One region of the Pseudomonas sp. AC193 genome, then DNA from elsewhere that is predicted to be linked to it. Evidence: predicted binding sites of a transcription regulator. Region 1 holds the regulator's gene; each other region holds the start of a gene.
What was found. Region 1 encodes sigma-54, which starts transcription at its own class of promoters, with help from an activator protein. Its sites were predicted from a motif close to ANTGGCATNNANNTTGCTNT; they were not measured.
Positions count from the first base shown of each region.

Region 2: a site for sigma-54 is predicted at 2,677-2,696, ahead of ACZZ0D_RS15065 (CmpA/NrtA family ABC transporter substrate-binding protein). Genes of this name have one in related genera too.
Region 3: a site for sigma-54 is predicted at 4,655-4,674, ahead of flgB (flagellar basal body rod protein FlgB). Genes of this name have one in related genera too.

Region 1 is NZ_OZ409832.1:4,358,414-4,366,372, reverse strand. Features, by position in the region: gene ACZZ0D_RS19805 (class II fumarate hydratase) at 1-359, shown strand, start outside; gene ACZZ0D_RS19800 (hypothetical protein) at 387-827, shown strand; gene ACZZ0D_RS19795 (superoxide dismutase) at 829-1,440, shown strand; gene ACZZ0D_RS19790 (ZIP family metal transporter) at 1,471-2,364, shown strand; gene ACZZ0D_RS19785 (HPr family phosphocarrier protein) at 2,456-2,731, opposite strand; gene rapZ (RNase adapter RapZ) at 2,747-3,604, opposite strand; gene ptsN (PTS IIA-like nitrogen regulatory protein PtsN) at 3,607-4,071, opposite strand; gene hpf (ribosome hibernation-promoting factor, HPF/YfiA family) at 4,083-4,391, opposite strand; gene ACZZ0D_RS19765 (RNA polymerase factor sigma-54) at 4,465-5,955, opposite strand; gene lptB (LPS export ABC transporter ATP-binding protein) at 6,142-6,867, opposite strand; gene lptA (lipopolysaccharide transport periplasmic protein LptA) at 6,867-7,412, opposite strand; gene lptC (LPS export ABC transporter periplasmic protein LptC) at 7,399-7,959, opposite strand, start outside.
Region 2 is NZ_OZ409832.1:3,359,241-3,367,199, forward strand. Features, by position in the region: gene rlmKL (bifunctional 23S rRNA (guanine(2069)-N(7))-methyltransferase RlmK/23S rRNA (guanine(2445)-N(2))-methyltransferase RlmL) at 1-551, opposite strand, end outside; gene rmf (ribosome modulation factor) at 1,084-1,299, shown strand; gene ACZZ0D_RS15060 (quinone-dependent dihydroorotate dehydrogenase) at 1,566-2,588, opposite strand; gene ACZZ0D_RS15065 (CmpA/NrtA family ABC transporter substrate-binding protein) at 2,811-4,022, shown strand; gene ACZZ0D_RS15070 (ANTAR domain-containing response regulator) at 4,037-4,612, shown strand; gene ACZZ0D_RS15075 (nitrate/nitrite transporter) at 5,044-6,255, shown strand; gene ACZZ0D_RS15080 (protein kinase domain-containing protein) at 6,263-7,933, shown strand.
Region 3 is NZ_OZ409832.1:831,123-839,081, forward strand. Features, by position in the region: gene ACZZ0D_RS03940 (flagellar brake protein) at 1-648, opposite strand, end outside; gene ACZZ0D_RS03945 (flagella synthesis protein FlgN) at 737-1,204, opposite strand; gene flgM (flagellar biosynthesis anti-sigma factor FlgM) at 1,253-1,579, opposite strand; gene flgA (flagellar basal body P-ring formation chaperone FlgA) at 1,740-2,501, opposite strand; gene ACZZ0D_RS03960 (chemotaxis protein CheV) at 2,584-3,516, shown strand; gene cheR (protein-glutamate O-methyltransferase CheR) at 3,563-4,390, shown strand; gene flgB (flagellar basal body rod protein FlgB) at 4,715-5,122, shown strand; gene flgC (flagellar basal body rod protein FlgC) at 5,126-5,569, shown strand; gene flgD (flagellar hook assembly protein FlgD) at 5,585-6,313, shown strand; gene flgE (flagellar hook protein FlgE) at 6,345-7,679, shown strand.

The DNA of each region.
Region 1 (7,959 bases):
TGATCACCATCGCCGGCCAGTCGGGCAACTTCGAATTGAACGTGATGCTGCCGATCATCGCGCAGAACCTGTTGAGCAGCATCGAACTGCTGGCCAATGCCAGCCGCCTGCTCGGCGACAAAGCCATCGCCAGCTTCAAGGTCAATGAATCGCGCTTGAAAGAAGCGTTGTCGCGCAACCCGATTCTGGTCACTGCGCTCAACCCGATCATCGGTTACCAGAAAGCCGCCGAAATCGCCAAGCAGGCCTACAAAGAAGGCCGTCCGGTGATCGACGTCGCCCTGGAACACACCGATCTGTCACGCAGCCAACTGGAAGAGTTACTCAATCCCGAGAAACTCACCGCCGGCGGCGTGTAAACCCCGCAACCGCTTTGGAGGCTCACCATGGAGCACTGGAAACGCACGATCGAACGGGCCAATCGCTGCTTCATGTTGGGCGAACTGATCGACGCCCGTGAGGCTTACCTGCAAGCCCTGGCCCTGGCGCAAGTGTTGTTCGAACGCTGGGCGGACGCCGACGAAGCGGTGGCGGCCTGCGTCATCTCGCACCACAACCTCGCGGATTTACACCTGCGCCTGAATCAACCGGAGGAGAGCGCCGAATACCTCTGCGCCATCCATCAACGGCTGTTGCAAACCATGCAGGACGAACGCCAACGCCTGGCATTGCGTGAAGCGGCGCTGCGCCAGAGCAGCAAAACCTATGTCGAGCTGCTGAATTTCATCAGCGAACACGGCGAATACCCGCGCACTCAACGCCTGCTGCACCCGGATACCGGCAATGCGCGCCGCGCGCCTGCCCCACATCACCATGGAGTCCATTGAAATGGCTTTTACCTTGCCCGCTTTGCCTTACGCCTACGATGCCTTGGAACCGCATATCGATGCGCAGACCATGGAGATTCACTACACCAAACATCACCAGACCTACATCAACAACCTCAACGCGGCGGTAGAAGGCACTGAATACGCCGAGTGGCCGGTGGAAAAACTGGTCGCCAGCGTTAAGGATCTGCCGGAAAAACTCCGTGCGGCGGTGATCAATCAGGGCGGCGGTCACGCTAACCATTCATTGTTCTGGGAAGTGATGGTGCCCAACGGTGGTGGCAAGCCGGATGGCGCGCTGGCCAAGGCCATCGAAGAACATCTCGGTGGTCTCGATAGCTTCAAGGACGCCTTCACCAAAGCTGCACTGACCCGTTTCGGCAGCGGCTGGGCCTGGCTCAGCGTGACCCCGGAGAAGAAATTGACCGTGGAAAGCAGCGGCAACCAGGACAGCCCGCTGATGAACGGCAACACGCCGATTCTCGGTCTCGACGTCTGGGAGCACGCCTACTATCTGCGCTATCAGAACCGTCGCCCGGAATACATCAACGCGTTCTACAACGTGATCAATTGGCCGGAAGTTGCTGCGCGCTATCAGGCCGCACTGGTTTAAGTCATCTATAAAAACAATCCAAGGCTGACTATGGGCACTGAAACACTGGCGATCGGAAGTGGGCGTATGTTTCGTTACGCAGTGGGATCGCTATTGCTGTTGGCGGGCATGACCTTGCTGGTTGCCCACGGACTGGCATGGCTGAATCTGGAACCGAGGCTATTACGGGCGTTGCAGGGCGGTGCGATCTGCGCGCTCGGCACGGCGCTTGGCGCTGTTCCGGTGCTGGTGATTCGGCGCATGCCGCAGGCACTCAGCGATACGTTGCTGGGATTTGGTGCCGGGGTGATGCTGGCGGCGACGGCGTTTTCGCTGATCGTGCCGGGCATCGCCGCTGCTGAGAGCCTGGGCCTGACGCCGTGGGGCGCCAGTGGCCTGATCTGTTTTGGCATCATGCTCGGTGCGTTCGGGTTGTATCTGGTTGATCTAAAGGTCTCGGGCGCGTCCCCGGAAATGCTCGTCGGCACTGTCGATCGCCCAGTGATTCCGCCACGGATCTGGTTGTTCGTGTTCGCCATCATTGCCCATAACATCCCTGAAGGCATGGCCGTCGGTGTGTCTGCCGGTGGCGGCATGCCGGATGCGGACAGCCTGGCCATGGGCATCGCTTTGCAGGATGTGCCGGAAGGTCTGGTGATTGCGTTGGTATTGGCCGGGGCGGGGATGTCGCGGGTCAAAGCGTTTTTGATCGGCGCGGCGTCTGGACTGGTTGAACCGGTGTTTGCGCTGTTGTGCGCGTGGCTGGTCAGTCTTGCGCAGGTGTTGTTGCCGTTAGGGCTGGCGCTGGCGGCGGGGGCGATGTTGCTGGTGGTGACCCACGAAGTGATCCCCGAGTCGCGACGCAATGGTCATGACAAACTGGCCAGTCTTGGCTTGTTGAGCGGATTTTGTTTGATGATGGTGATGGATACCGCATTAGGTTGAAGATCAAAAGATCGCAGCCTTCGGCAGCTCCTACATTGGAATGCGTTCACTGTAGGAGCTGCCGAAGGCTGCGATCTTTTGACTTTTGCTCTCAGCCACCTTCATCGAAGTAGTTGTTGATCAACGCCACCAGCGCATCCAGCGCTTCCTGTTCCTGATGCCCTTCAGTACTCAAATAGATCTTGGTGCCCTTGCCAGCCGCCAGCATCATCATCGCCATGATGCTTTTGCCATCAACCGTGGTCTCCGGCGTGCGACCCACTCTGATCGTGCAATCCGGATACTGCCCGGCCACGCCAACGAACTTGGCCGATGCGCGGGCATGCAGGCCCAGTTTGTTGATGATTTCGATTTCCAGAGCAGGCATCGCGGTGTGAATCCTTTAAGTGAGGTCGCGGTGGCGAACCTGGACGTTCTTCAGGGTTTTCTGCAGGGCCTGACCCAGACGTTCGGTCAGGTAGACGGAGCGGTGATGCCCGCCGGTGCAGCCAATGGCAATCGTGACGTAGGCGCGGTTGCTCGCTGCGAAGCGCGGCAGCCATTTGTGCAGGTAAGTGAAGATGTCCTGAAACATTTCTTCGACGTCAGGTTGCGCTGCCAGATATTCAGCCACCGGCGCATCGAGCCCTGATTGCGCACGCAGTTCCGGCTTCCAGTACGGGTTGGGCAGGCAGCGCACATCAAACACCAGATCGGCATCCACCGGCATGCCGCGCTTGAAGCCGAATGACTCAACCAGATACGCCGTGCCCGGCTCCGGCTGATTCAGCAGGCGCAGCTTGATGGTGTCGCGCAACTGGTACAGGTTCAGACTGGTGGTGTTGATCTTCAGATCAGCCAGGTCGGCGATCGGGCCGAGCAGGGCGGTTTCATCCTGAATCGCCTCGGCCAGCGAGCGGTTGGCATTGCTCAGCGGGTGGCGGCGGCGGGTTTCCGAGAAACGCTTGAGCAGGGTTTCCTCGTCGGCATCCAGGTACAACACATCGCATTGAATGTGCCGGCTACGGACGACTTCGAGCAATTCGGGAAAGCGTGACAAATGGCTTGGCAGGTTGCGCGCGTCAATCGATACGGCGACCAGCGGTTGCGCCAATTCGGTGTGAATCAGCGCTCGTTCGGCCAGTTCCGGCAGTAAACCCGCCGGCAGGTTGTCGATGCAGTAATAACCGTTGTCCTCAAGGACATCCAGTGCGGTGCTTTTACCCGAGCCGGAACGGCCACTGACGATGATCAAACGCATGATTACTGCCCGTTTTGCTCGTCCAGTACGACCTGGTACAAGGCTTCGTTGCTCGGAGCGCTGCGCAGTTTATCGCGCACATCCTTGCGATCCAGCATGCTGGCGATCTGGCGCAGCAATTCCAGGTGCGCATCGGTGGCGGCTTCCGGAACCAGCAGAACAAACAGCAGGTCAACCGGCGCGCCGTCGATGGCGTCGAAATCGATAGGGGCTTGAAGGTGCATCAACGCGCTGATTGGCGTTACACAACCTTTCAGGCGGCAATGGGGAATGGCGATGCCGTTGCCAAAACCGGTCGAGCCGAGTTTTTCACGGGCAATCAGAGCCTCGAAGACATCTTGCATCTCCAGATCCGGCACTTCGCGGGCGATCAGGTTGGCAATTTGTTCGAGGGCTTTCTTTTTACTGCCGCCCGGCACGTTCACGAGGGAACGGCCGGGGGTCAGGATACTTTCAAGTCGGATCATGGAATGGGGGGTTATCGACCGGTCGCGCCCTGGAGGAGGCTCTGGGTCTTTTCCTTATGCTTTTTGAGTTGGCGATCCAGCTTGTCGGTCAGTGAGTCGATCGCAGCATACATATCAGTATCTTCTGCGTTGGCGACCACTTCGCTGCCGGGAATATGCAAGGTGGCTTCGATTTTCTGCTTCAGCTTTTCGACACACATCGTGACTTGCACGTTGGTGATCTTGTCGAAATGTCGCTCCAGTCGTTGGAGTTTTTCCTCGATGTAGGAACGCAGAGGTTGGGTCACTTCCAGTTGGTGTCCACTGATGTTGACTTGCATACAGCTTCTCCTTCGTTGCCAGTGCATAAAGCGGCAGGCTGGATAGCCTGCCACTGGAACGCTGTAACGTGGCTTACATCAACCGCTTGCGTTCGCTCGAAGGCGCGATCCCGAGGGATTCGCGGTACTTGGCGACGGTGCGGCGAGCCACCTGAATGCCTTGTGCCTCCAGTAAACCAGCGATCTTGCTGTCACTCAACGGCTTTTTCTGATTTTCCGCGGCAACCAGTTTTTTGATGATCGCGCGGATCGCCGTGGACGAGCATTCACCGCCTTCGGAGGTGCTGACGTGGCTGGAGAAAAAGTATTTCAGTTCATAAATACCGCGCGGGGTATGCATGAATTTCTGCGTGGTCACCCGGGAAATCGTTGATTCGTGCATGCCGACTGCTTCGGCGATGTCGTGCAGCACCAACGGCTTCATGGCTTCGTCGCCGTACTCCAGAAAACCGCGCTGATGCTCGACGATCTGGGTGGCAACTTTCATCAGGGTTTCGTTGCGGCTCTGCAGGCTCTTGATGAACCAGCGGGCTTCCTGCAACTGATTGCGCATGAAGGTGTTGTCGGCGCTGGTGTCGGCACGACGCACAAAACCGGCGTACTGCGCGTTGACCCGCAGGCGTGGCATCGATTCCTGATTCAGCTCGACCAGCCAGCGCTCGTTGTCCTTGCGCACGATGACGTCAGGGACGACGTATTCGGCTTCGGTGGATTCGATCTGCGAGCCCGGACGCGGGTTGAGGCTTTGTACCAGTTCGATGACCTGGCGCAGCTCGTCTTCCTTGAGCTTCATACGGCGCATCAACTGGCTGTAATCACGGCTGCCGAGCAGATCGATGTAATCGCTGACCAGACGTTTGGCTTCCGCCAGCCAAGGCGTCTTGGCCGACAGCTGACGCAATTGCAGCAGCAGGCATTCGCTGAGGTTGCGCGCGCCGATACCGGCCGGTTCAAATTGCTGGATGCGGTGCAGGACGGCTTCGATCTCGTCCAGTTCGATGTCCAGTTCCGGATCGAACGCCTCGAGAATTTCTTCGAGGGTTTCGTCCAGGTAGCCCTGATTGTTGATGCAATCGATCAGGGTCACGGCGATCAGGCGATCGGTGTCGGACATCGGTGCGAGGTTGAGTTGCCACAGCAAGTGGCTTTGCAGGCTTTCGCCGGCGGAGGTGCGGGTGGTGAAATCCCACTCGTCATCATCGCTGCTGGGCAGGCTGCTGGCGCTGGTCTGGTAAACGTCTTCCCAGGCAGTGTCGACCGGAAGTTCGTTGGGGATTCGTTCGTTCCATTCGCCGTCTTCGAGGTTATCGACGGTCGGTGCGGCTTCCTGATAGGAAGGTTCCTGGATCTCGGTGGGCTTCTGTTCGGCGTTGTCGGCCATGGGATCCGAGTTGTCGAAGTCGTCGCCTTCTTCCTGGCGTTCGAGCATCGGATTGGATTCCAGAGCCTCCTGGATTTCCTGTTGCAGATCCAGGGTCGACAATTGGAGCAGGCGGATGGCCTGTTGCAGCTGCGGTGTCATCGTCAGCTGCTGGCCCATTCTCAAGACTAGCGATGGTTTCATGGCAGGGGCTTAACACCTTATTCGCCGGCGCTATGCGCCATCCACTACAGGGCGCCGAAGCGCCAAACTTAAGCAAATTATATGCCTGAAACTGAAGTGTTTGCCTAGAGCGCTGTAACAATTAAGCGTATTAAATCCAGCTTGAATCGATACAGCACTCCGGCTGCGCACCGGGCACTGTGACGCTTACAGGCGGAACTCGTGACCCAGATACACTTCCTTGACCAGTTCGTTGGCCAGGATGGTTTCGGCGTCACCTTCGGCGATCAGTTGACCGTCGTTGACGATGTAAGCGGTTTCGCAGATATCCAGCGTCTCGCGGACGTTGTGGTCGGTGATCAGAACACCGATGCCCTTGGCCTTGAGGTGGTGGATGATCTGCTTGATGTCGCCGACCGAGATCGGGTCGACACCGGCGAACGGTTCGTCGAGCAGGATGAATTTTGGTGCGGTGGCCAGCGCGCGAGCGATTTCCACCCGGCGGCGTTCACCACCGGACAGGCTCATGCCGAGGTTGTCGCGGATGTGGGTGATGTGGAATTCCTGCAACAGGCTTTCCAGCTCTTTGCGGCGACCGGCCTTGTCGAGTTCCTGACGGGTCTCGAGGATGGCCATGATGTTGTCGGCCACCGACAGTTTGCGGAAGATCGACGCTTCTTGCGGCAGATAGCCGATACCGGCCTTGGCACGACCGTGCATTGGCTGGTGGCTGACGTCCAGATCGTCGATCAGCACACGGCCCTGATCGGCCTGTACCAAACCCACGATCATGTAGAAGCAGGTGGTTTTACCGGCACCGTTCGGGCCGAGCAAACCAACAATCTGGCCGCTGTCGATCGACAGGCTGACATCACGCACGACCTGGCGGCTTTTATAGGCCTTGGCCAGGTGCTGAGCTTTCAGAGTTGCCATTACTGGGTCTTCTCGTCGGTTTTCTTCTTCGGCTGGATCACCATGTCGATACGCGGACGCGATTCGGTGACTTTGCTGCCGGTAGCGCGACCGGCGCTGGCCAGTTTCTTCACGGTGTCATAGACGATTTTCTCGCCCTGAGTCGTGTTGTTGTCCTTGTCGACGACCTTGGCCTTGTCGATCAGCACGACGCGGTTTTGCGCGGCGTGGTACTGAATCGTCACGCCCCAGCCCTGTACAGGCTTGGCGTCACCCTGGGTTTGCAGTTGCTCGAAGTAGGCAAGGTTACCCACCGACGTTACAACGTCGATATCGCCGGCTGGCGTGCGGGTGATAGTCACCGTATTGCCTTTAACGATCATCGAACCCTGGGTGATGATCACATCACCTTTATAGGTGGCGATGCCGTTCTTGTCGTCCAGTTGGGCGTCGTCGGCCTGAATACGGATAGGTTGCTGCTGATCGTTCGGCAGAGCCCAGGCGCTCACGCTTCCCAGTGCTGCGCCCAGACTGAGCAAAATAGGGAGGGTTTTAACGAGCCTCATACTGTCCTCTTACGTTCGATAGCAGGTGTATCCTGCTTTCCTTCAGGTACGCTTTCATGCCAACGCCGGTTGATACACCGCCAGCGCCGTCGATTCTAACGGGTTGCTCGGTCTGCGCATATTGCTCCTGAGGGAACACGGTCATGCGCGTGGAAGTGACCAGCAGGTCGCGGTTTTGTTCGTCAGTGCGTTTGATACGCACCGAGTCAATCAATTCTACTTGTGTACCGCCCGGATTCACTTCGCCGCGCTCGCTGGTCACGTGCCACGGAAAGTCAGTGCCGCGGTACATGTTCAGGTCGGGTTTGGTGACCAGAACGATGTCGGTCGCCTTGACGTGCTCGGCTTTGTCCGACGTCATTTCATATTGCACGCCGCCATCCGGCAGGTATTGCAGAGTGTGCGTGTTGGTCGCGTACCAGTCGATCGGGTTTTCCTCGGTCGTCACTGGCGGCTTGTCGAGAAAGCGTTCCGGGCTGATGTTCCAGTAGCCGACCGCAGCAAACAGCGCAGCGATGCAGCCAAACAGCAGGAAGGTGCGAAATTT
Region 2 (7,959 bases), 1.0 Mb from region 1:
ATCGCTGCCGCGAGGTTTTCCTTCAGCGGCGCCGCGCCCTGCTGTAAGCGATAGCCGCGCTGGTGCAGGCTGTGGCCGGAGAGGTCGAGGGAGAGAATCGCTTCGCCGCGATCCAGACGCAGGTGAATGCGCAGATCCGGATTGAGCTTGTCGATCGACGGACGGTCGCCCTGCGGCGTACGCAGTTTGTCGACGATGGCATCTTTGACCTTCAGCGCGCCGAAGTGGGTGTTGTCGATGCCTGAGCCGTGACCGCTGAATTCAACGGCCAGAGTGCCGTCGCTAAGCATGTGATCCTGCCACTCGACGTCGAGGACGCCGTGGTAGAGGTCTTCGGCGTCCTTCATCGGGAAGCGTTTGAGCACCAGCAACACGCGGTTGGCCAGACGCGACCAGAGGCACAGGCGATAAGCGGTTTCCATGGTCGCCATGCCACGCACGGCGGAGGTGTGCTCGCGCGCTTCTTCAAGGCCAAGCCCGACGGCTTCCTCGATGAGCAGGCCTTCAAGGCCTTTAGGGCAAGTGAGGAAGAGTTCGAAACTGTCGGACATGGTATTTCCAAAGCCTTTGGCTAGTGAATCGGCAACGCATTGCCGATCCGGTTTTCAATCAGGCGCTTTTCTAAAAGAACGCCCGCGTGGCACGAAGGTGTGCCGTTCCATCCCCGCTGCTCGGGTTAAAAGAGCTTAGATGCAAGGACAGATAAAAAAGTTGGAGTAACAAAAAGTCTTAAAGCGACCCTTCGTCGAATAGTACCCCAGCGCAAACGTGGGTCATTCTCACTAAAGAATTAAGGCCATCATCCAGCGCGGGGCCGATCATACCGGGGTTTGCTCAATAAACGTTCAATAAATACGCGGTTACTTATCGCTATAGCACCCTTTTCGTTACGTCCTTATGACAAAACGGTCATTCCATCGCTGTGACTCATTGGTTAGAACTGACCACAGGTTGACGTCGCAACGGCGTCAACACCTTGGCTCGCCACGCCGGCAGCGAGCCGCACCACGGCAGAGTTTTTTCTGCCAGACCTCGATTGAGGTCGACGCGACACAAACAGTCAACAAGTGAGGGCAACACCCTATGAGAAGACTTAAGCGTGATCCGTTGGAAAGAGCATTTTTGCGCGGATATCAATATGGCGTTGGTGGCAAATCCCGTGAGCTTTGCCCATTTACTCTACCGTCAGTACGTCAAGCCTGGATTAACGGCTGGCGAGAAGGACGCGGCGACAACTGGGACGGTATGACCGGCACTGCGGGAATCCATAGACTCAACGAACTTCACGCCGTCGGCTGACACAGGGCACTTACTCCGACACGACAATCTGAATTTGTAACGACTTACCATGCACGTCCTTCCCGGACGGCGGGCTACGGCCCAGGGGCTCCTTCGAGGAGCCCTTTTTTATGCCCGAAAACTCGACTGTCACCCACCTTTCGATCGGCGGGCAACTACCCCTGTAGGAGCTGCCGAAGGCTGCGATCTTTTGATCTTGTTTTTTAGAATCAAGATCAAAAGATCGCAGCCTTCGGCAGCTCCTACATTGACCGGGTCGGGTCGGGTTATTTGCGCAGGGCGGCGATTGCGTCTACGGATTCACGAATCAGCGCCGGGCCTTTATAGATGAAGCCCGAATAAATCTGCACCAGGCTCGCACCCGCGAGAATCTTCTCCGCCGCATGCTTGCCTTCAGTAATCCCGCCAGCAGCAATAATCGGCAACCGCCCAGCCAACTCGCCCGCCAGCACTTTCACCGTATTGGTGCTCTTCTCACGCACCGGCGCACCCGACAAACCGCCCGCCTCGTCGCCATGTTCCATGCCTTCAACGCCGACACGGCTCAGGGTGGTGTTGGTCGCGATCACCGCGTCCATCCCGGTGTCGATCAGCGCCTGCGCCACCTGCGCGGTTTCTTCGTCGGTCATGTCCGGCGCGATCTTGATCGCCAGCGGCACATGCTTGCCATGACGCAACGCCAGTTCGGCACGGCGCGTGGCCAGATCGGCGAGCAACTGCTTGAGCGAATCACCGAACTGCAAGCTGCGCAGGCCCGGGGTATTCGGCGAGCTGACGTTGACGGTCACGTAGCTGGCGTGGGCGTAAACCTTGTCCAGGCAGATCAGGTAATCATCGACTGCACGCTCAACCGGCGTGTCGAAGTTTTTGCCGATGTTGATGCCCAGCACGCCTTTGTATTTCGCCGCCGCAACGCGCGCCAACAGATTATCGACACCGAGGTTGTTGAACCCCATGCGATTGATGATCGCCTCGGCTTCCGGCAGACGGAAAATCCGTGGTTTCGGGTTGCCCGGCTGTGGACGCGGGGTCACGGTGCCGATTTCGACAAAACCGAAACCCAGTTGCGCGAAGCCATCGATGGCTGCGCCGTTCTTGTCCAGACCGGCCGCCAAACCGACCGGGTTGGGGAATTCCAGGCCCATGACGGTCACCGGGACGTTTGCCGGCGCCTTGCACAGCAAGCCGTTGAGGCCCAAACGTCCGCCCGCGCCGATCAGATCCAGCGACAGATCGTGGGAGGTTTCCGGGGAAAGTTTGAACAACATCTGACGGGCCAGGGTGTACATGGGCGGCTTTGACTCGGGCGGCGAAAAGAGGCGGCGATTATAGCCGGGCATCGCCCCACCGCGCGAGGCGCACGCGCAAATCGCGGCGAGTGGCATATGCCTTGCACCGGCATCTTTATCAGCTTGCAGGCCAATGGCGGCGTGCGGGCAAGGACAATGGCGTCGTCCCGGGGTTTGCCTGCGCAAAGTCCGCGGCGGCGTTTTTTTTCGAGGTAGCGTTGGATGAATGAACCTTCGGTAGGGCCGCTGGCCTGGGTCAACGGCAGCGATGCTCCGGAAAAGAGTGCAATCAACCTCGGCTTCATGGCCCTGAGCGATTGCGCCTCGGTGGTGGTCGCGGCCACGCAAGGCTTTGCTCAGCCTTACGGATTGACCCTGAACCTCAAGCGCCAGACCTCTTGGGCAGGTTTGCGCGACAAACTGGTCAGCGGCGAACTCGATGCCGCGCACAGTTTGTACGGGCTGATTTACGCGGTGCACCTGGGCATCGGCGGTGTCGCGCCGACCGACATGGCCGTGCTGATGGGCCTCAATCAAAACGGCCAGAGCCTCAACCTCTCACACGGCTTGCAGAACCTCGGCGTGACCAGTCCTGACGCGCTGGATCGCCACGTGCACCAAAGCCGCGCAAAACTCACCTTCGCCCAGACCTTCCCCACCGGCACCCACGCGATGTGGCTTTATTACTGGCTGGCGAGTCAGGGCATTCATCCGCTGCAGGATGTCGACAGCGTGGTGGTGCCGCCACCGCAAATGGTCGCGCACTTGCAGGCCGGGCGCATCGACGGTTTTTGCGTCGGCGAACCGTGGGCCGCCAGCGCGGTACAGCAGGATCTCGGCTTCACCCTCGCCACCAGCCAGACCATCTGGCCCGATCACCCGGAAAAAGTCCTCGGCTGCACCCGCGAATTCGTCGATCAGTACCCGAACACCGCGCGCGCGTTGGTGATGGCGATACTTGAAGCCAGCCGTTTCATTGAAGAGAGCCCGGAAAACCGCCGCAGCACCGCGCAGTTGCTCAGCGCGCCGGAATACCTCGATGCGCCAGTAGCGTGCATCGAACCGCGTTTTCTCGGTGATTACGCCGATGGCCTCGGCAACCGCTGGCAGGATCCTCATGCGCTGCGTTTCCACGGCCATGGCGAGGTGAATTTGCCGTACTTGTCCGACGGTATGTGGTTCATGACCCAGTTCCGTCGTTGGGGTTTGCTGCGCGAGGATCCGGATTACCTGGCCGTCGCCCGTCAGGTTCAGCAGCTCGATCTGTATCGCGACGCTGCCACCGCAGTCGGCGTCGCCGCGTGGGGTACCGACATGCGCAGCAGCCAGTTGCTCGACGGCAAAATCTGGGACGGCAGCGACCCGGCCGCTTATGCGCGCAGCTTCAAACTGCACGCCATGAGCGACGACTCAGCCCTTCTCGCCCGCCGCTGACAGGAGACGCGAACATGTTGCGCATTCTGCTGATCAACGACACCGCGAAAAAAGTCGGACGCCTGAAAGCGGCGCTGACCGAAGCCGGTTTTGAAGTTATCGACGAATCCGGCCTGACCATCGACCTGCCCGCGCGCGTCGAAACGGTGCGCCCGGACGTGATCCTGATCGATACCGAGTCACCGAGCCGCGATGTCATGGAACAAGTGGTGCTGGTCAGCCGCGACCAGCCACGGCCGATCGTGATGTTTACCGACGAACATGACCCGGGGGTGATGCGTCAGGCGATCAAATCCGGGGTCAGTGCCTACATCGTCGAAGGCATTCACGCCCAGCGGTTGCAGCCGATTCTCGATGTGGCAATGGCAAGATTTGAGAGTGATCAGGCGTTGCGTGCGCAGTTGCAGGCGCGGGATCAGCAACTGGCGGAGCGCAAGCGTATTGAGCTGGCCAAGGGTCTGTTGATGAAGATGAAGGACTGCAATGAGGAAGAGGCGTACACGCTGATGCGGCGACAGGCGATGAGCCGGCAGCAGAAACTGATTCAAGTGGCGGAGCAGATTATTGCCATGAGTGAGTTGTTGGGTTGAGGTGTTTCCACCTCTGAAAAGCCCCTCACCCTAGCCCTCTCCCGGAGGGAGAGGGGACTGATTGGGGGATGCTCGCGATTTACGCCGACCTGCGATTTCTGCTGTGAATCCATAATCGACTCGGTTTCTCAGGTCGATGTTTGACGCCAGACACCTCGGTCAGTCCCCTCTCCCTCCGGGAGAGGGCTAGGGTGAGGGGCTTTTGATTTCCCGCTGTTGGCACAAATCTCGCTAAGCATTCCCTCAGGTAACCAACGGCGGTTGCCCCACCCACGACAAAGACGTCGCTCACCCGTTCGCCCCACCCGGCGCAGCAGGTAGCGGCGTTTTTGCGTTTTGGCCCCACAGACCGGGGCCGGTGGTGCGGCCGTGCGGCGCCCCACCTGCTGTTGCATGACTCCTTTCGAGACTCTTTTCAGCTGAGGTGCGCGATGAATTCAAGCTTCTGGAAATCCGGCCACACCCCGACATTGTTCGCGGCCTTCCTCTATTTCGACCTGAGTTTCATGGTCTGGTACCTGCTCGGCCCTTTGGCGGTGCAGATCGCCGCCGACCTGCACCTGACCACACAACAACGCGGCCTCGTCGTCGCCACGCCGATCCTCGCTGGTGCCGTTCTGCGCTTCATCATGGGCATGCTCGCCGATCGACTGTCGCCGAAAACCGCCGGGCTGATTGGCCAGGTCATCGTCATCTGCGCACTGTTCGGCGCCTGGAAAATCGGCATCCACAGTTACGAACAAGCGCTGATCCTCGGCCTGTTCCTCGGCATGGCCGGCGCTTCGTTTGCCGTCGCCCTGCCGCTGGCCTCGCAATGGTACCCGCCGCAACATCAGGGCAAAGCCATGGGCATCGCTGGCGCGGGCAACTCCGGCACCGTGTTCGCCGCGCTGCTCGCCCCGGTGCTCGCCGCCGCTTACGGCTGGAGCAATGTTTTCGGCTTCGCCCTGATTCCGCTGATCCTGACGCTGGTGCTGTTCGCCTGGCTGGCGAAAAACGCGCCGGAACGGCCAAAAGCCAAAGCCATGACCGACTACTTCAAAGCCCTCGGCGACCGCGACAGTTGGTGGTTCATGTTCTTCTACAGCGTCACCTTCGGCGGCTTTATCGGCTTGGCCAGCGCCCTGCCCGGCTATTTCAACGATCAATACGGTTTGAGCCCGGTGACCGCTGGTTACTACACCGCCGCTTGCGTGTTCGGCGGCAGTTTGATGCGCCCATTGGGCGGCGCACTGGCTGACCGTTTCGGCGGCATCCGCACCTTGCTGGCAATGTACACCGTCGCCGCCATCTGCATCGCTGCCGTTGGCTTCAACCTGCCAAGTTCCTACGCGGCACTCGCGCTTTTCGTCTGCACCATGCTCGGTTTGGGGGCAGGCAACGGTGCGGTTTTCCAACTGGTGCCGCAGCGTTTTCGTCTGGAGATCGGCGTAATGACCGGGCTGATCGGCATGGCCGGCGGCATTGGCGGTTTCGCCTTGGCGGCGGGCATGGGTGCGATCAAGCAGAGCACCGGCAGCTATCAACTGGCGCTGTGGTTGTTCGCCAGCCTTGGCGTGTTGGCGTGGTTTGGCCTGCACGGCGTCAAGCGTCGCTGGAGAACCACGTGGGGTTCGGCAGCGGTGACGGCGGCGCGGGTCTGAGGCGTCGATGGCCCTGCAACTGAGTTTCGCCGAAGCCAGCGCCACCGGGCCGCGCACGGAGAATCAGGACGCTGTGCGCCTGGTCACGCCGGCCCCGGCGCTGGCGGCGAGCAAGGGTTACCTGTTCGCCATCGCCGACGGCGTCAGCCAATGCGCCGATGGCGGCCTCGCCGCGCGCTCGACCTTGCAGGCCTTGGCGCTCGACTATTACGCCACCCCGGAAACCTGGAGCGTGGCGCAGGCTCTCGACCGCTTGCTGCTCGCACAAAATCGCTGGTTGCAGGCCAATGGCGGTGGGCAGCCGTTACTCACCACTGTCAGTGCTTTGGTCATGCGCGGTCGGCGCTTTACCCTCGCCCATGTAGGAGATTGCCGGGTATACCGCTGGCACGCCGACGCGTTGCAGCGCATCAGCGAGGATCACGTCTGGGAGCAGCCGGGCATGCAGCATGTGCTCAAGCGTGCGCTCGGGCTGGATCAACATTTGGTGCTGGATTTTCTCGACGGTGAATTGCGTGACGGCGAAAGCTTTTTACTGCTCAGTGATGGCGTGTGGTCAACCCTGGGCGATACCGCGATTGCGGCGATCCTGCGTGATCAGCCGGATCTGCACTGCGCGGCGCAAACATTGGTCAACGCCGCGCATCTGGCCGGCAGTCAGGACAACGCCAGCGCTTTGCTGGTGCGGGTCGATGCGGTTGGCGAGGCGAGTTTTGGCGATGCGCTGATGCATTTGCAGCAATGGCCACTGCCGCCGCCGCTGAAACCCGGTCAGTCGTTTGAAGGCTGGCAGGTGCAAGGCATCGTCGCGCAGAGCCAGCAATCGTTGCTGTATCGCGTGCTGGATAGCCAAGGTCAGACGTGGCTGTTGAAAACCCTGCCCACACGTTCCGCTGATGATTCCTGTGCCGGGCAAGCGCTGTTGTCCGAGGAATGGTTTCTGAAACGTGTGGCCGGACGGCATTTTCCTGAAGTCCATCCGTGCAATCAGCGTCAGCATTTGTACTACGTAATGCGGGAATATTCCGGCAAGACGCTGGCGCAGGTTTTTAAAAACAGCGGGGCTTTACCGTTGGCGCAATGGCAAGACATTGCCGAACGCCTGCTGCGTGCAGTCGGGCTGCTGCATCGGCGGCAGATTCTGCATCGGGACATCAAACCGGAGAATCTGCATTGGGGGGATGACGGTGAGCTGCGGCTGCTGGATTTTGGCCTGGCGTATTGCCCGGGACTGTCCGAAGACGCGCCGTCGACGTTGCCGGGGACGCCGAGTTATATCGCCCCGGAAGGCTTTCGCGGTGATCCGCCGAGTGCGCAGCAGGACTTGTATGCGGTGGGCGTGACCTTGTATTTCCTGCTTACGGGGTATTTTCCTTATGGCGAGATCGAAGCGTTTCAGCGGCCGCGATTTGGACTGGCGGTGAGTGCCGGGCGTTATCGACCGGATTTACCGGAATGGCTGGCGCAGAGTCTGCAGCGCGGCGTGGCGGCTGATCCGCAGCAACGCTTTGAAACAGCGGAAGAATGGTTGCTGGTATTGGAACAGGGCGAGCGACGCAGTTTGAGCGTGCGGCCTCGGCCGTTACTGGAGCGAGAGCCGTTGAAGGTGTGGCGGACGATGGCGTTGCTGGCCTTGCTCGGGAATCTGGTGCTGCTGGTTTTGTTGTTTCATCGTTGACACCGCGTCGCGCCATTCGCGAGCAA
Region 3 (7,959 bases), 3.5 Mb from region 1:
CAGACCCGCAAAGGTGATGTTGAGTTTTTCTTCGAAATGCAGATAACGCAGTTCAACCGAAGTCGGCTGATTGCCGAACAGCGGCGGGGCGATCAGGCGGTCGTAGACCTGGCCCAGTTGCAGGCGGTCAGTGATGTCGCCTTCAAAGCGCAGCTTGCAACCGGTGGCGGAGATGTCCAGCAGCTTGCCGTTGATCGGCGCCTTGAGTTTCTCGCCGCCGAGTTCGACGTTGACCAGATCGGTCAGCTTCAGCGCGGCGCGGAAGGCGTTGCGGCGCTGGTGGTAAACCACTTCGGTCGGCAGTTCGCCGGTGTAGAAGCGGTCGCCGTCGGCATCGACGATGTCCAGCGTGCCATTGCATTCCCAGGCGATGCGCACGCCTTCATGGAAACCCTCAACCTTGAACGGCTCGCCCGCCAGCAGAAAGCGTTCACCGTCACGTGGCACCATTTCATCGAGGTTAATCGAAGCGGTATCGCGATCGACCTTGATCAGGTAGCTCTGGAAACGCTGGCTGCGCTCGTGAAAGGTGATGATCAGCGGATCATGGCTGTCTTGCAACTGACGCAGGTTGCTGGAGATTTCCAGAGGTGTGGTGAGCACCTTTGGAGGCTGCGGAGCATCATCCGCGCTGAGGGCGTTGGACACGGTTTATCAATCTCCAGACAAAATATGACGACTAGCCAGCATTTTGCCAGCATGTTTCGCGAGTTGATAGAGCTGGCGCATCAACGACTCATGCCTGGCTGAGCGGACGCGGCATCGCGGGTTTGGCAAACGTGCCGCTGGCGTCATACAACGCTGGCGCTTCGCCCCCGGTGAGGATCTTCAGTTGATTGCTGGTCGCGGCCTGTTGCATGAGGATCGACTGGCCGTTTTTGACGTTGGCCGCCTGGCATTGGGCGATGAGATCAGTCAGAGCGTCGCCCTGGGTCAGCAACTGCTGGCCAACGCTCGATTGCGCGGCCAGTTGCTCGAGACCTTGGCGGTCTGGCGTCAGGTTGAGGCTGACGAGGATTTCGCTGCGCTTGCGGCCATGCTGTTCAAGCAGAATGATCAGTGCCTGTTTGGTTGCCAGAATCTCTTCGAGCAGGGGCATGTCGCGACCGTGCAAAGCGAGGGACTCGGTTTGCAATAACTCCAGCAATTGTTGAGCTGGAGCAAAGTCGTCGTTGATCAGTTGCAATAAATTAGTGTCGTGCATGGCTGGCCTTGGGTTTTAAGCGTCCAAAAGCCTCGCGCCGGCAAAAGCCTAGCGCTGGGCTTCGAAGTTGAGCAGTTTGCTGGCTACACGGTTGCTGTCGACTTTATAGCTGCCATCGGCAATCGCGGCTTTCAACTCGGCCACACGGGCTTTGTCGACAGCAGGCTGATCGCGCAGCTTGTCAGTGACCTTCTGCAACTGTTGAGCCTCATTGCTGAGGTGTACCGATTCCCCGCTTTTAGCGGTACTGGCCGTTTCGGCCTGGGTATTCAGCGGCGCGGAAGTGCCGTTTTCGGCGGTTTCCTTGGGCGCGCTGGTACGTGTACTGCCTGTCAGTGACGAGGAGCTGTTCAAACGGCTGAAATCGATGACCATGATAAAAACCTCTGGGAATTTGGACGCTTGCCATGTTTTCGGCCATCTCTTGGAAAACTTTAGGCACATTTAGCAATGAAAGCTGCATGCACCCGCGCGCGTCCTGCTGCGGCACAGTTTAGGGAACAGCCATGGCCAGCGCCAGTTTTCTCCTCGGTGTTTACATGGAAACTTCCACCTGTCCCGGCGCGATGATTTGCGCCTTGATCACCCGTTGCGAATTGAGGTTTTTCACTCGGATCTGTTCTTTCAGTCCACCGTTGGACAGGGCTTCGCCGGGCATGCGCACGGCGAGTGTGCCGCTGCGCGCGGTGATGACCACTTGATCACCTTTACGCACGACTTCGGCCTGTTCCAGGTGGACTTGGGTAATCACCTGATCGGCGACCGTTGGTCGGGTCAATTTTTGCCCGATCGCTTCGTCTACCGAGGTCAGAAAACCTTGATTGATCTGACTGACATCGCGCTCGCGCAACGTCACGTCCTGAGGTTCGATAATCCCGGCGCGCCTGAGTGCTCGGGTGGTGGTGACAATCTCGCGAAACAGGCGGACTTGAGCGGGTACGAACACCGTCCAGGGCGAACTGCCTTCACAGCGAACCTTGACCGTCACCCGGCCCAAAGGACGGGGGGTATTCTCCAGCGACGCTGTCAATTCCTTGTCGCACATCGGCATGCGCATACGCGGATCGAGCTGCTTGACTTCGATCTCGTAGCGGCCTTCGGTTTGACTGGTTGCCAAATAGTCTTCTACGGTGAACTCAAGAAAGCCCTGAGTGACGCCGATAAGCATGTCAGGCAAGGTAACCGAATCCGCAATGGCAGGGCTGCCAGCGAGCAAACAGCAGGCGGCAGACACCGCGCAAAGCCCTTTGCGAAGGGGAGAGGTCAGGTGTCGGAAAAATGTCGTTTGAGCGTTCATACGAGTTAAAAAGCAAGCGCCGTGCCGTTTAGCAATGAATGTGCGTCGCAACAACACTTGGCGTTGAGGTAGGAGTCTGGGCATGGCTGGTGTAATGGATTCGGTAAACCAGCGCACGCAACTGGTGGGGCAGAATCGCCTGGAGCTGTTGTTGTTCCGTCTCGACGGTCAGCAGCTCTACGGAATCAACGTGTTCAAGGTGCGGGAAGTGCTGCAATGCCCGTCGCTGACGTTGATGCCCAAGTCCAGTCCTGTCGTGTGCGGGGTGGCAAATATCCGGGGGGCGACCATTCCGATCCTTGATCTGGCGATGGCGACCGGCTCCGGCGCGTTGAAAGACAAGAACAACCCGTTCGTGATTATCACGGAGTACAACACCAAGACCCAGGGTTTCCTGGTGCGCTCGGTGGAGCGCATCGTCAACATGAACTGGGAAGAGATTCATCCGCCGCCCAAGGGCACGGGTCGCGATCATTACCTGACCGCTGTGACTCGGGTGGACAATCAGTTAGTCGAAATCATCGACGTCGAGAAAGTGCTGGCGGAAGTTGCGCCGACGCCGGAAGCGATTTCGGTGGGCGTGGTCGATGTCGAGACCCAGACCAAAGCGTTGTCGCTGCGGGTGCTGACGGTCGATGATTCGTCGGTGGCGCGCAAGCAGGTGTCGCGTTGCCTGCAAACGGTCGGCGTCGAAGTGGTGGCGCTGAACGACGGCAAACAGGCGCTGGATTACCTGCGCAAGCTGGTCGATGAGGGCAAGAAGCCGGAAGAAGAGTTCCTGATGATGATCTCCGACATCGAGATGCCGGAGATGGACGGATACACTTTGACGGCCGAGATCCGCAGCGACCCACGCATGCAAAAGCTTCATATCATCCTGCATACTTCGTTGTCCGGGGTATTCAATCAGGCGATGGTCAAGAAAGTCGGCGCCGATGACTTTCTGGCCAAATTCCGCCCTGATGACCTGGCATCCCGGGTAGTCGACCGGATCAAAGCAGCAGATATCAGCTAGGAGCGCTTTGCTCCTGGCGGTCAACACGATTTAAGAGGCGGCATCATTGTCTACGGGTAATTTGGATTTCGAACAGTTCCGGGTCTTCCTGGAAAAAGCCTGTGGCATTTTGCTCGGTGAAAACAAGCAGTACCTGGTCTCGAGCCGTCTCAACAAACTGATGGAACAGCAAGGCATCAAATCCCTGGGTGAGCTGGTGCAGCGCATCCAGACCCAGCCGCGCAGCGGTTTGCGCGAGCAGGTGGTCGATGCCATGACGACCAACGAAACCCTGTGGTTTCGTGACACCTATCCGTTTGAAGTCTTGAAGAAAAAAGTCCTGCCCGAAGCGATCAAGGCCAGCCCCAACCAGCGTCTGCGGATCTGGTCGGCAGCGTGCTCGTCGGGTCAGGAACCGTATTCGCTGTCGATGTCGATCGATGAGTTCGAACGCACTAACCTCGGTCAGCTGAAGATGGGCGTGCAGATTGTTGCCACCGATCTGTCCGGCCTGATGCTCAACAACTGCAAGACCGGCGAGTACGACAGCCTGGCCATTGGTCGCGGTTTGTCGCCGGAACGTCTGCAGCGTTACTTCGATCCGAAAGGCCCGGGGCGCTGGGTGATCAAGGCGCCGATCAAAAGCCGCGTCGAGTTCCGCTCGTTCAACCTGCTCGACAGCTATGCTGCGCTGGGCAAGTTCGACATCGTGTTCTGCCGCAACGTGTTGATCTACTTCTCTGCCGAAGTGAAGAAAGACATCCTGTTGCGCATTCACAGCACGCTGAAGCCGGGCGGTTATCTGTTCCTTGGCGCGTCGGAAGCGCTGAACGGTTTGCCGGATCATTACCAGATGGTGCAGTGCAGCCCGGGAATTATTTACCAGGCGAAATGAAGCATGTGCAGAAGAAGGGAGCCCTCAGGGGCTCCTTTTTTTTGCCGCATGCTTCACGTAGGAGCTGCCGAAGGCTGCGATCTTTTGATTTTGTTTTTTAAGATCAAGATCTAAAGATCGCAGCCTTCGGCAGCTCCTACAGGTGGAGGTGCTCGCAGGGCGAAGCGGCAGAAAAGCGGCATCTGGCGGAAACCGCTTGCCGCTTTTCTGGCATTGCCGCTTTGCCGGCTGCCCGCAAAGCCCCGGTTTACGGGGTTTCTTCTGTTTGGCACGCGGCTTGCTAAAGCTCATGTACGAAAAACCGGTCACCTGAAGGTTCCCGACATGAGCATCAGCTTCGATAAAGCGCTCGGCATTCACGAAAAAGCATTGGGCTTCCGCGCCCAGCGTGCCGAAGTGCTGGCCAACAACATCGCCAACGCCGATACCCCGAACTACAAGGCGCGGGATCTGGACTTCTCGAAAGTGCTCGAAGCACAGACCCAGAAGAACGCCAACGGCACCATCGCCCTGAACATGACCAACAGCCGTCACATCGAAGCTGAAGGCCTGGGCAATGGCGACGAATCGCTGCTGTATCGCACGCCGATGCAACCTTCGATCGACCAGAACACCGTGGATGCGCAACTGGAACAGTCCAACTACGCGGAAAACGCCGTGGGCTTCCAGGCCAGCTTCACGCTGCTCAACAGCAAATTCAAAGGGCTGGTCTCAGCCCTGCGCGGAGAGTAATCCATGTCCCTGTCCAGCGTTTTCAACATTGCCGGCAGCGGCATGAGCGCACAAACCACGCGTCTGAACACCGTGGCGTCGAACATCGCCAACGCCGAAACCGTTTCCTCGAGCATCGACCAGACCTACCGCGCCCGTCACCCGGTGTTTGCCACCATGTTCCAGGGCGGCCAAAACGCTGGCAGCAACTCGCTGTTCCAGAGTCAGGACGCCGCGGGGCAGGGCGTGCAGGTACTCGGCGTGGTCGAAGACCAGAGCAACCTCGAAGCGCGTTACGAGCCGAACCATCCGGCGGCCGACGCCAAAGGCTACGTCTACTACCCGAACGTCAACGTGGTGGAAGAAATGGCTGACATGATTTCCGCGAGCCGTTCGTTCCAGACCAACGCCGAAATGATGAACACCGCCAAAACCATGATGCAGAAGGTACTGACCCTCGGTCAGTAATAAGGGGCGACTGCCATGAGCGTTACCGATACCACCAGCTCCCTGAGCATGAACGACATTCTGGCCAACTCGTCGAAGACGGCCAGCAGCAGCACCTCCGGCGGCATCGCTTCGGCGACCAACAGCGCCACCGGTGGCCAGGCGCTGGGCAAAGATGCGTTCCTGCAATTGCTGGTGACCCAGCTGAAAAACCAGAACCCGCTCGATCCGCAGGACAACAGTGCGTTCGTTGCACAGTTGGCGCAGTTCAGCAGCCTGGAAGGCATCACCACACTGAACAGCACCGTCAGCTCGCTGGCCGGTAACTACAACTCCTCGCAAGCGTTGCAGGCGTCGTCGCTGGTCGGTCGCAACGTGATCGTGCAGACCAACACCGCGCAGCTCGACGACCCAACCAAAGGCCTGACCGGTTCGGTCACCGTGCCTTCGTCGATCGCCGGCGGCACCGTCACCATCACCGATAAGGACGGCAAAGCTGTTCGCACTATCGACCTGGGCAGCCGCGCGGCCGGCGATGCCAGCTTCACTTGGGACGGCAAGGATTCTTCCGGCACCGTGGTGCCGGTCGGTACTTACACCTTCAAGGCCAGCGCACCGATCGATGGCGCCGCAACGGATCTGGCCACTTACCTGCCGGCCACGGTCAACAGCGTGACCATCAGCCAGACCGGCGGCGAGCTGATGCTCAACCTGGCCGGCAAGGGCACCGTTGCCCTGTCCAAAGTACAAACCATTGGTATATAGAGCCGATTAACCCGGCACAAAGGAGTGGAATATGTCTTTCAATATCGGCCTTAGCGGTCTCTATGCAGCCAACAAACAACTGGACGTGACCGGCAACAACATCGCCAACGTTGCCACCGCCGGTTTCAAATCCTCGCGCGCAGAATTCGAAGACGTCTACTCGGCGACTCGTCTGGGCAGCGGCAGCAAAGTGATTGGTAACGGCGTGCGCCTGGCCAACGTTTCTCAGCAGTTCACCCAGGGTGACATCAGCAACACCGGTAACGTGCTCGACATGGGTATCAACGGTTCGGGCTTCTTCACCATGAGCAACAACGGTTCGGTGTCGTATACCCGTGCCGGTACGTTCAAGGTCGACAACGCCGGTTACATCACCAACACCGATTACACCTCGCGTCTGCAGGGTTACGGTGTGGATGCCAACGGCAAGATTCTCAACGGTGTGTTGACTGACCTGAAAATCGACACCTCGAACCTGGCACCGAAATCGACTTCGTCGGTGACCTCGACCATCAACCTGAACTCGTCGGCACCGGTGATCGTTGATACCGGCGCCAACGCGGTGAAGTTCGATCCATCGAAAGCCGAGACGTACACCAAGTCGTTCAGCACACCGATCTATGATACTCAGGGTAACTCCCACGTCATGGATCAGTACGTGGTGAAGACCAGCGACAACACCTGGAAGGTTTACACCCTGGTTGACGGCCGTAACCCGGACGCGACCGGCAGTGATCCAACCCTGACGGCGCCGACGGCTTCGACGTTGTCGTTCGACAGCTCGGGCAAGTTGACTCAGGTGAGCACGCCGAATCCGGCGGATCCTGCAAATCCGATTATCAGCAGCGACTTGACGCTGAGTAACTGGAAGCCAGGCACTGTGACCAATGGTGTGTTTACGCCTAACGGTGCGGCAGCGAACCCGGCGGGTGTGACCATTTCGATGGCCAAGACTACTCAGTACAACGCTGATACTGCGCGTTCGATTCCGACTCAGGATGGTTATGCCACCGGGCAGATCACTAACCTGACGATTGATGGCACCGGTACCTTGTTCGCCAACTTCAGTAACAATCAGAGTAAGGCGATTGGGCAGGTGGCGTTGGCCAGTTTCACCAACGAGCAGGGTTTGCAGGCGGTTGGTGGTACTAGCTGGAAGGAGACGTTTGCTTCGGGTATTCCGGGGTACGATGCGCCGGAGACCGGGACTTTGGGTTCGATCGCGTCGAACTCGCTGGAGGAGTCGAACGTTAACCTGACGAATGAGTTGGTTGATTTGATCAAGGGTCAGAGTAACTATCAGGCGAATGCGAAGACGATTTCTACGCAGAGCACGATTATGCAGACCATTATTCAAATGACCTGATTTTTGGTTTTGCTGTTTGAGAAGAGCCCCTCTTTTTGAGGGGCTTTTTTTTGGGTGTATATCCGGTTCTTCGGGTGTTGCGGCTGGCGGTTTCGCCCTTACGGCGAGTCCCTTTGGCAAACGCCCCAAAGGAACCAAAGGTCTGTGCCCTGACGTCCGGCCCTCGCTAAGGCTCGGGTTCCTTCGCTCCGGGTTCATCCGGGGGCATCGCCTACGGTTTGCTTCGCTGCACCTCCTCTCGATGCTTTCCCCGTATGAATCCCTCCACTCAGCCTCCCGA